Regions from separate parts of the Clostridium sp. 10cd* genome, predicted to be linked through region 1. Evidence: riboswitches for the same ligand, from Rfam matches in the RefSeq annotation. Region 1 holds a riboswitch; each other region holds the start of a gene.
The links. A riboswitch is a leader RNA that binds a small molecule or an ion and turns the genes downstream of it on or off. The one in region 1 is predicted to bind FMN.

Region 2: another riboswitch for FMN. It lies ahead of ribD (bifunctional diaminohydroxyphosphoribosylaminopyrimidine deaminase/5-amino-6-(5-phosphoribosylamino)uracil reductase RibD); the one in region 1 lies ahead of ACG3M1_RS15070 (ECF transporter S component).
Region 3: another riboswitch for FMN. It lies ahead of ACG3M1_RS21360 (ECF transporter S component); the one in region 1 lies ahead of ACG3M1_RS15070 (ECF transporter S component).

What each region holds. Positions count from the first base shown of each region.
Region 1 is NZ_CP172347.1:3,042,721-3,045,982, reverse strand. Features, by position in the region: gene ACG3M1_RS15080 (ABC transporter permease) at 1-34, shown strand, start outside; gene ACG3M1_RS15075 (GNAT family N-acetyltransferase) at 106-585, shown strand; gene ACG3M1_RS15070 (ECF transporter S component) at 694-1,308, opposite strand; FMN riboswitch at 1,392-1,506, opposite strand; gene ACG3M1_RS15065 (hypothetical protein) at 1,869-2,261, shown strand; gene typA (translational GTPase TypA) at 2,721-3,262, opposite strand, start outside.
Region 2 is NZ_CP172347.1:992,361-995,622, forward strand. Features, by position in the region: gene ACG3M1_RS04940 (DUF4230 domain-containing protein) at 1-175, opposite strand, end outside; gene ACG3M1_RS04945 (hypothetical protein) at 385-948, shown strand; gene ACG3M1_RS04950 (hypothetical protein) at 1,178-1,405, shown strand; FMN riboswitch at 1,508-1,622, shown strand; gene ribD (bifunctional diaminohydroxyphosphoribosylaminopyrimidine deaminase/5-amino-6-(5-phosphoribosylamino)uracil reductase RibD) at 1,759-2,859, shown strand; gene ribE (riboflavin synthase) at 2,844-3,262, shown strand, end outside.
Region 3 is NZ_CP172347.1:4,290,631-4,293,892, forward strand. Features, by position in the region: gene hslO (Hsp33 family molecular chaperone HslO) at 1-300, opposite strand, end outside; gene ACG3M1_RS21355 (pyridoxamine 5'-phosphate oxidase family protein) at 488-943, opposite strand; gene ACG3M1_RS21360 (ECF transporter S component) at 957-1,565, opposite strand; FMN riboswitch at 1,636-1,757, opposite strand; gene ACG3M1_RS21365 (PD-(D/E)XK nuclease family transposase) at 2,104-3,003, shown strand; gene ACG3M1_RS21370 (mannitol dehydrogenase) at 3,209-3,262, opposite strand, start outside.

The sequences.
Region 1 (3,262 bases):
TCTGCTTCATTTCGCAGGCAGACAAAAGGTCTGAAGAATTGCTTTGAGAATATTTTCTTTAGGAATTGAAGCTATGCAATGATAAAAACGGGAAGGAGAAATATCATGAAGGATCACATTCAACTGCGGCCTGCACGGCAGGAGGATGCGGCTGCATTACAGTGTTTGAATGCTGATGTGCTAGGCTATGACTGTTCGCTGTCAGATACACAAAAGCAGCTGCGTCGTCTGTTACACATGCCGCAGCATCTCCTTGTGGTGGCTGAAAGAAAGCGGGAGCTTATCGGCTATGTGCATGCACAGGATTATGATATTCTGTATGCAGCGCCAATGATAGATATTTTGGGAATTGCAGTACATCCGGATTACCAGCAGCAGGGAATTGGAAGCAGGCTGCTTGCGGAGGTAGAGCGATGGGCAGAAAATCAGAATGTCTGTATGATTCGTCTTGTTTCCGGCGAGTACGTACAGGGGCACATGCCTTTTATGAAGCAAGGGGCTATGTGCGTGAGAAGCGCCAGCTCAACTTCAAAAAGATCATCAAAAAGCATGAGGAGTAGGCCTTTGGTATGTTGGAAAGGATGAAGTAATCCCTTGATACATGAATCGATAGCAGCTGCTTTCCATCAGGGTATGGCTTGCATAATAAAAAAAGCATCCGCTTTATCTGAATTCAGACCGAGCGGATGCTTGTTACTGTTTCTTTATAACCGGGGATACCTTTTTATAAGATAAGAAGACAACAATGCTGCACAGGACACCCTTTAACACATTGAATGGGGTGGTTGCCATCAGCACCAGTGCAAGCAATCCGTTAATGTTTGGATTTACTGCATGGCCAAATTCGATAATGCGATCCAGTGGCAGGTTCATAAAATAGGAATAAGCCGGCAGCATTACGAAATAATTCAGAAGTCCTCCCAGTATCGTCATACAGATCGTTCCTGCAATCAGACCGAACAGGGCATGCTTTCTCGTTTTATCCCTTTGATAGATGATTGTGGCCGGAAGTACAAAGGAAAGACCAATCAGAAAGTTGGTAAGCTCTCCGACGCCCATCGTAATGGTTCCTCCGATGAGCAGATTCAATGCGATTTTCAGAGCTTCAATGCAGACGGCTGCCCAGGGGCCAAGAGCAAATCCTCCAATCAATACGATAACCTCATCGAAGCCAAGCTTATAAAAATCAGGCGCAAAGGGAAGGGGGATTTCAAACATCATGACCAGAAAGGCCAGTGCTCCCAGAATACTGATTTTGGCGATGGTTTGTACACTCATCCTGCTTTTTGTTGAAACATATGCTGACATATACGATTCCTCCTGTCTGTGTCAGCCTTTTTTCAAAAGAAAAAAGGTTTTCAACAAAAACCTTTAGGGACATATCGAAAAAAACTTAACTTCTTTCATCCAGACTATACTGTCGCCACCGGAGTTTCACACGGTTCTGCCTTATGGCTTGCGGGGTATACCGCCGATTGGGAATTTCACCCGACCCTGAAGTTTTTTGTCGAGTATATCATAGCAGTCTTTTCTCATTCCGTCAACACAAACGCTCCATAAACTATATGTCAGTAATTTCCGTCTTACTGTTGTCAGCTTTTTATGAGCCCTCAGTAAAAAAAAGCAATTGAGAGAAAGACGGTTATATCCTGTGTTGTTATACATCTGTTTACTTTTCACACTACACAACGCTGTATATCATCTTCCACACAGTGGGCTATAGGCGCAATCTCCGATTGCTGTGCAATTCCTGCGGGAAGCTGGTAAAACATGGGCTTTTTGTGTGATATTGTCGTAAAATTCCGACAGGCTGGAAATTGGAAAGGGAACGTGATATAATATGTCACAATCGAAGGGAGTTTTGAAATATGAAATGGTTTCAGAATTTTATGCGCGGGAGATACGGTGTGGATCAGCTGTCTTTTGCGTTATTGATTCTGTATTTTGTAATCACGATTCTGGGCACTGCTTTCCGTATCCCATATATCGGCTATGTGGCGCTGCTGCTGATCGTATGGTGCTGGTTTCGTATTTTGAGCAGAAATACATATAAGCGCTCACAGGAAAATGCGAAATTTATGGGGTGGATCTACCCGATTCAGAATAAATGGAGAACAAAGAAACGCGAATTTCAGGATCGCAAGACACATAAGTATTACAACTGTCCCAACTGTAAGCAGCGTTTGCGTGTTCCGAAGGGGAGGGGTACAATTACGATTACCTGCCCGAAATGTAAAACAAAGTTTGACAAGCGTACGTAACAGTTACTGCCGAAGGAACATACTCACGGCAGTTTTTTTCATACAGGCAGATTCCCGAGGGAAGCTTCTTGTTCATGGGAGAAACAGCCATTTCTCTGCTTATTCACACCTGCGTGATTAGTCTGAGCTCTCTACATCCAGCCTACCCTCGCGTCCCTCAACCTATGATAAAGCCTTTTTAGGTACATCAACAGAGTTTCCATGGTTCTTCCAATTTTATTCTTATTAGTGAACGCACAGAAAAAGCCTAGTAAGCCGGGGTCCATACCTATGATTCAGGCTTTATTTCCCATGACCAAGGAAGAACCGTGCAGCTTTCCTCTGGTGGTATTCGCGTTCAGCAGCGCTGTTTCTCTTTCAGACTGTTCGGATCTGTATAAGGCTGGATGCATCGTCCGGTATTCGCAAGCCGCAGAAAGCATCATAAAAAAACGCCAGATGCTGGCGTTTTCTGTTTGTTTATTTTACTTCATCGGATACTCTTTCACGATAATACTGACGGCGCTCATGCGGCTTCAGCCCCTTCTTGCGAAGACGGATGCTGTCCGGTGTGATTTCCACCAGCTCATCATCATTGATCCATTCCAGAGCTTCCTCCAGCGTCATGTCTCTTGGCGGCGTCAGACGCATTGCCTCATCATTTCCACTGGAACGAATCGCTGTCAGCTTTTTGTTTTTCAACGGATTGACATCCATGTCAACGTTTCTAGCGGATTCGCCGATGATCATTCCCTCATAGACCTCGGTCTGTGGAGAAATAAACAGGGAACCGCGCTCCTGCAGATTCCAAAGGGCATAGGTCATAGCTCCTCCGGTTTCTGTGGAGATCATGGCACCGTTTGCACGCTGTGTGATTTCTCCCTTATAAGGCGTATATCCCTTGATACGGCGAACCAAGGTACCCTCTCCGCGTGTATCATTGATGAACTCGCTGCGGTATCCGAGTAATCCTCTTGTCGGTGCCTCATAGGTGATACGGCAATAGCCGTTTTCTTCCACCA
Region 2 (3,262 bases), 2.1 Mb from region 1:
CAAGGTCATTGACCTCCTGCAGCTGCTGTGTCAGTGCTGTTGATGTGATTTTCGGTTCACTTTGTTTTCCTCCGAAAACGGTTCCTGCAAAGAAGATGACCGCAGCCAGTATACAGATGGCCACAACGCCGCCAATAGCTTTCTTTGTTTTCCCAAGGGTATCCAGTATTTTCATTCTCTACCTCCCGCTATAGGTAAAATTATATCATATTTGACAGATGAAGCCTATATGCGATATTCTTACATTTTTCTTTCTGCCGAACCTGTGTTTAGCCCGCAGCTTCATTATGAATGCCGGTGAAAATTTCTTATGTCTTTTTTGCAGTACAAGCTTTCTTTTCCTATCTGTTCGTGATACCATAGGGATACGCATGGAGGGATCGTATGCTTTTTTCTATTAAATATGTACATAGACTAAAATGGAATGGTCTGTATCAATCATTGATGTGGAGCTGCTTTGGTATAATGTTTATGCTTCTGTATCCGGTTAGTCCTGATTTGATGACGTTTATCGGAGGCGTTATGCTGCTGTTTCAGGGTGTACCGCAGCTTATTTTATTTCTGGAGGAGGACGAGCGTTTTCTGATTTCACTACTATCCCTGGTAGAGTGTCTGCTGGTCAGCTTTCTGGGGGTGTGGATGCTGACGAATCCGGAGGAGGTTTATGACACACTGCCGGCTGTTCTGGCCTTTGTCACCTTTCTGCATGCTTTCAGCAATTTGATTATTACAGGTAGAATACGGCATCTGCAATATTCAAAATGGTGGATTGCTGCGCTTGTTACGGCTGCGAAGATGACAGCTACAGCTGCACTTGCCGTACAATTTCATTTACATAGTGAATTTATGGTTGTGGGAACCGGAATTTGTATGCTTCTGGATGCTGCTAGTGATATTTGGATGTGGAAAAAGCTGGAGGCATTGATCATTCAGGATATGGGAATATAATGTGCGGAGATTCCGCACTTTTTTTGAATCATTTTCAGAGCGTTAACAACTTCAAATTGTTCAATGCCTTTGTAATGCTGTATTCTAAACGTTTTAGAAACCCCTTTTTTAGGGGTATTTTTCGTATCTCCACTAATCTTTAAATGTGATAATATGTAGAAGTAAAGGGAAGGACAGTGACAAAACAGGCAGAAGCTGGAGGAAGAAGAGAAGTAAGGAGAGCTGAGTCATGTGTGTAAGAAGATATGAGGATAACTGGGGAGAACTGAAGGGGAAGCTGATGGAGCGGGATGTGCTGGAGGTGCTGTCGTTCAGTGCATTTGCACAGGATGAAAGCGACCTGGAGGAGAAGCTGCGCTACTGTGGAGAAAAGGATATCCACATACAGGTGAAGGATGCACGGATAACACCGGATGTGTATCTGGAGTTTCCCAAACAAAAGGATATTAAGAAATAACCTGTGTTTACCTGCTTGCAAATTATTGTATTTGGATAAACGAGAAAAAAACTTTTTATTGACAGATATAATATCAGATATTATAATTGTCCGTAATTGAATAACTATCTTCAGGGCAGGGTGTAATTCCCTACCGGTGGTATAGCCCACGAGCCGAAAGGCATGATTTGGTGAAATTCCAAAGCCGACAGTATAGTCTGGATGAAAGAAGATGAAAGTAAGTTTATGCTTTTTTTGCGTGCTCTGGAATGATTTTATATTGTTTCAGAGCATTTTCTTTAATCGCATAAATCCTCTTTTGCATGTCTTGGATAGATTTTATTCAAGGCATGTATTTTTTTGGAGGTGTAAAAATGAGCGATACAGAATACATGAAATTAGCAATAAAACTGGCAAAAAAAGGTGCTGGCTATGTCAATCCTAATCCTATGGTTGGGGCAGTAATTGTAAAAGATAATCGAATTATAGGACAGGGATACCATGAAATCTTTGGTGGATTGCATGCAGAGAGAAATGCATTAAAAAATTGTAGGGAGTCACCTGTAGGAGCAACACTTTATGTAACACTTGAACCATGCTGTCACTATGGTAAGACACCACCTTGCACAGAAGCAATTATTAAAAGTGGCATTACAAGAGTAGTCGTCGGAACTTTAGACTGTAATCCTATTGTGTCTGGAAAAGGTGTAAAGGTACTTGAGGAAAACAACATTCAAGTTGTGATAGGAATTTTAGAAATGGAGTGTCAACAGTTAATCAAAGTTTTTAGAAAATATGTTACAAGGCATATTCCTTATGTTTTTATGAAATATGCAATGACAATGGACGGGAAAATAGCAACTTATACAAATCAATCAAAATGGATAAGTGGCGAAAAAGCGAGAAAACAAGTACATCAATTCAGGCATAAGGTTACTGCGATCATGGTAGGAGTGAATACCGTTATTCAAGATGACCCTTTACTGACATGCCGATTAGAAAACGGGGAAAATCCTATTCGTATCGTATGTGATACAGATTTAAGAACACCCATTACATCAAAAATTATCAAAACAGCGAATGACATTAAAACATATATCGCTACTTCTTCTATTGATGAAAGTAAGATTGCTCTTTACAGAAAATGTGGTTGTGAAATTATTTATACGAAGAAAAAAGGTAATCATATTGACTTAATGAATTTAATGCAATGTTTAGGAAATATGCAGATAGACAGTCTACTTTTAGAGGGTGGAAGTGCAATGAATTGGAGTGCTCTTGAGCAACAGATTGTTGATGAGGTGCAAATTTATATAGCACCTAAAATATTTGGTGGGAGTGCAAAAAGCCCTGTAAGTGGTCAAGGTGTTGCTTTTCCTAATGACGCCATTATGCTTAAACCATATGCTTTTTCTCAAGTGGGAAATGATTATTTCATAGAAAGCGAAGTGATTTATCCATGTTTACAGGAATAATAGAAGAAATCGGTAAAGTAGAAAGAATACAGAAAGATACTTGTAACTGTAAACTATCCATTAAAGCTTCAAAAATATTAGAGGATATACATTTAGGCGACAGCATAGCAGTCAATGGTATCTGCCTTACAGTTACTTGTTTCACTCGACAATCTTTTACAGTTGATGTGATGAATGAAACATGGAACAGAACGGCTCTTAGCCTGTTAAGACATGGAAGCCTTGTGAATTTAGAAAGAGCTATGCCTATGAATGGCAGGTTGGGCGGTCACATTGTTACGGGGCATATTGATGGGACAGGCAGAATATCGTCTGTGCGTAGAGACAAAAATGCGGTGTGGTATCAAATCAATACGCAAAGAGAAATCTTAAATCTAATTGTTGAAAAAGGTTCGATTGCTAT
Region 3 (3,262 bases), 1.2 Mb from region 1:
TTGCAGCATGATATGCGGGTCACTCACAAAGCCGCGCACATGACCGTCACTGTAGGCATCTACCAGAATGGTACCGATGGGACCTCCGCCGTTGATGCGAATCGTAATCTGTTCCTGTGCTGTTTTCAGCATGCTTCCCATCATGGAACCCACAGTTAACACACGTCCCAGGGTAGCCGCACTAGTCGGCCATAAATCAAAACGTTTTCTTGCTTCCTCCGCCATATGCGTAGAAGAGCATATATAGATTCTCACATGCTCATTGCACGCAAGCGCCTTTACTAAATAATCTTTCATCATAGAAATCACTCCCTGCCTTACAGGCAACTGTAGTATACCACAAAAACCTGCAGAATGAGAAGAAAATCGACTTCGTTATACTGTTGTGTACGTTGAATGCTGCAGGCAAGGAAAAAGAGGGTGAATGTATCTGATATATAGAAAAAGGTACAGTATTATCTAATCCTGTACCCGTCGTATGCATACGTTAATCGTACGGCTTGATTTCCACTGTCTTTTTATCAAAGTCTAGGAAGATCTGAAACGCATTGCGGTTCTCATCCTCATCCCATATTTCCACGAATCGCGGGGTTACCTCAATCAGAATCTCCGTATCCTCATGGCTGTATGCATTATAGCTCTGCCACAGATATTTCTTATACAAGGCTTCAAACCTTCTTCCCGGCTCGTCCACGACAAGCCCCTTGTTTACGGCGATTCCCTCTACCTGAACGCCACCTGTGCAGAGTGCCACCTGCGGGTTTCGATACAGCTGCTGTGTCTTGCGGAAATTCTTATCGGTCTTGAAATAGATTTTTCCATCATAAAACAGACAGCTTACATTACGCACCATGACGTAATCATTAACGCTGGAGCCAAGTGCCATAATTTTGGAATCTCCCAGTTTGTGAAACAGCAATGCTACTCCTTCTTCAAATGTCATCTTCTTTTCCTCCTTACTGACGATTTGCGAATCGGTGAATCATCGGACTTATTTTCTTGTATACGGCAAAGGTAATCAGGCAGCTGATACCGTATTTTATCAGGTTAAACGGTACGATGCCCAGTATCACCATGGTAGTGACAGAATTCATCATCGAATTGACCTTGGAACAGGAAAGGATAATCTGGTCCATATTCATATCATACAGGGCAACATAGAACGGAATAATCAAATACAGATTGGTCAGCACTGCAACAAAGGTACTAACCAGAGTCCCTGCTGTCATTCCCAGCAGTGCTTCCTTTCGTGTCTTCTTGTGACGGTACAGCAAAGACGCAGGCAGTACCAGGGCAACTCCCAGCAAAAAGCTCTGCAGCTCTCCGGTAAACATGGAATTGGATCCGGAAATCACCATCTGAACCATAACACGGATAAAGACAATCAGAACACCTGCCACCGGTCCCAGAGCGAAGGCTCCGATCAGCTCCGGAATTGCGGCCAGATCAAAGCTTAGAAAGGGCGGCATAAACGGAATGGGAAAGCGAAACATCATCAGTATCGCTCCCAGTGCACCAAGCATACCGATCAGGGCAAGCCGTTTTGCACTCATGTTGTTTTTCAATTCACATCTCCTCCATTTCAAAAAAACACCTGACTACGAAAAAACTCGTCTTCAGGTGTGCGTTTACAGAAAATGTCTTTTCTCATCCGGACTTTACCGTCGGTGCCAGAATTTCGCTGGCTCAGCCGCTCATTACGCGGGTCATGGACTATCACCATCGGTAGGGAATTTCACCCTGCCACAAAGACTTGTTATTCAATTTTGAATGCAGGTCATGCGTCAACACAATCTGTATATTCATTATAGCTCATGAAACAGCATGTGTAAATAAGAAACAGAAATGTAAATTTTTTCATGTATCTGATGTAATACGCATCGCCAAGTAGAAAACAGTACAGAAAAGAAACACCGGGTTCTAGCCTGTTGCTGATAAAATATGTGAGCAACCTGCTGTTTTGTAAGGTGCTTTTCCTTTCATTCGTCTTTAGTGTATGTAGATTCCAATAAATATCAATAATTCGTGGATTATTTAGGAATTCAGCATCTTCCATACGTATATAGGGGTGTAAGGAACCCTTACAGAATGGAGGACATATAAATGTCAAATGCAATGAATCAGCTAAACTACAGTAACGATCTTTTTTTTAAGTACACCCTTTCCCGTGAGGATGAAGGCTCTGTGTACGCCCGCAACACCATTATTGAACGCGTTACCGGAATCCGGGTAAAGGAAAGCACTGTGCTCAATCCCAATCTGGATCCGGACATTATCGGAAAGAAGCGCATCATTCTGGATGTTCATGTGAAGGATGAACAAAACCGTCATTTCAATATCGAGATGCAGACCACCTACAAGGGATTAGCGGAAATGATGCGTTTTGAATTTTACGGTGCCAGAGCATTGAACAATCAGCTGAACAGCGGTAAGAAGTATAAGGATTTAAAGCCGGTATATCAGATTATTTTCATTGACGAGTATGCATGGAACAACAGAAATCTGATCAATCAGTATCAGATGCGCAATGAGCAGGGAGAGAAGGAAAGCTACTATCCGCTCATCCTTCGCACCTATATTCATATGCCGGCAATCAATGACATCGTAAGGGAGAAGGAAATACAGAGGCTGAATGACTTTGAACAGCTGGTGTATCTGTTTGAAAACAATGGAAAAAATGATATACTGAAGTCAAAGGAAAGGCTGGTGAAGGTATTCATGGACAAGTACGAGGAAATGCAGAAGGATGATGAGCTGTGGTCAACCGCAATGGCGATTCAGATGGGGGAGGCACGTTACCGCTATGGCTTGGAGGACAGCTTTGAAGAAGGAAAAAAGGAAGGAGAAGCATTGCTGTTAATAAAGCAGCTTAAAAGTAAGTATCATGAGGATTGCTCAGCCTGGCTGCTCTCTTTGAATGATGAACAGTTTGAAGCCGTATCCAACTTGATACTGGTCTGCAACACTTATCAGGAGCTGAAGAATCAGGTTATGTCAATGTAGTAATACATACAATCCCAAATAAGAAAACTGTTTTATAAGCATAAGACTTTATAAAACAGTTTTTTCATCCAACTTTCTGCCGCATCCGTATCACAGGTATTAAAAATATTGTTAAAATTACATGATGGGATGCTGCATATTTTTAACAGGTATCAGGCGCTCTGCGTTAATGCATGGAATGCTCATAGATAAGGAAATCATACACCTAGAACTCAGCGCAGAATTTGATAACATCCTTTAGGGATATGCTTTCCTTCAG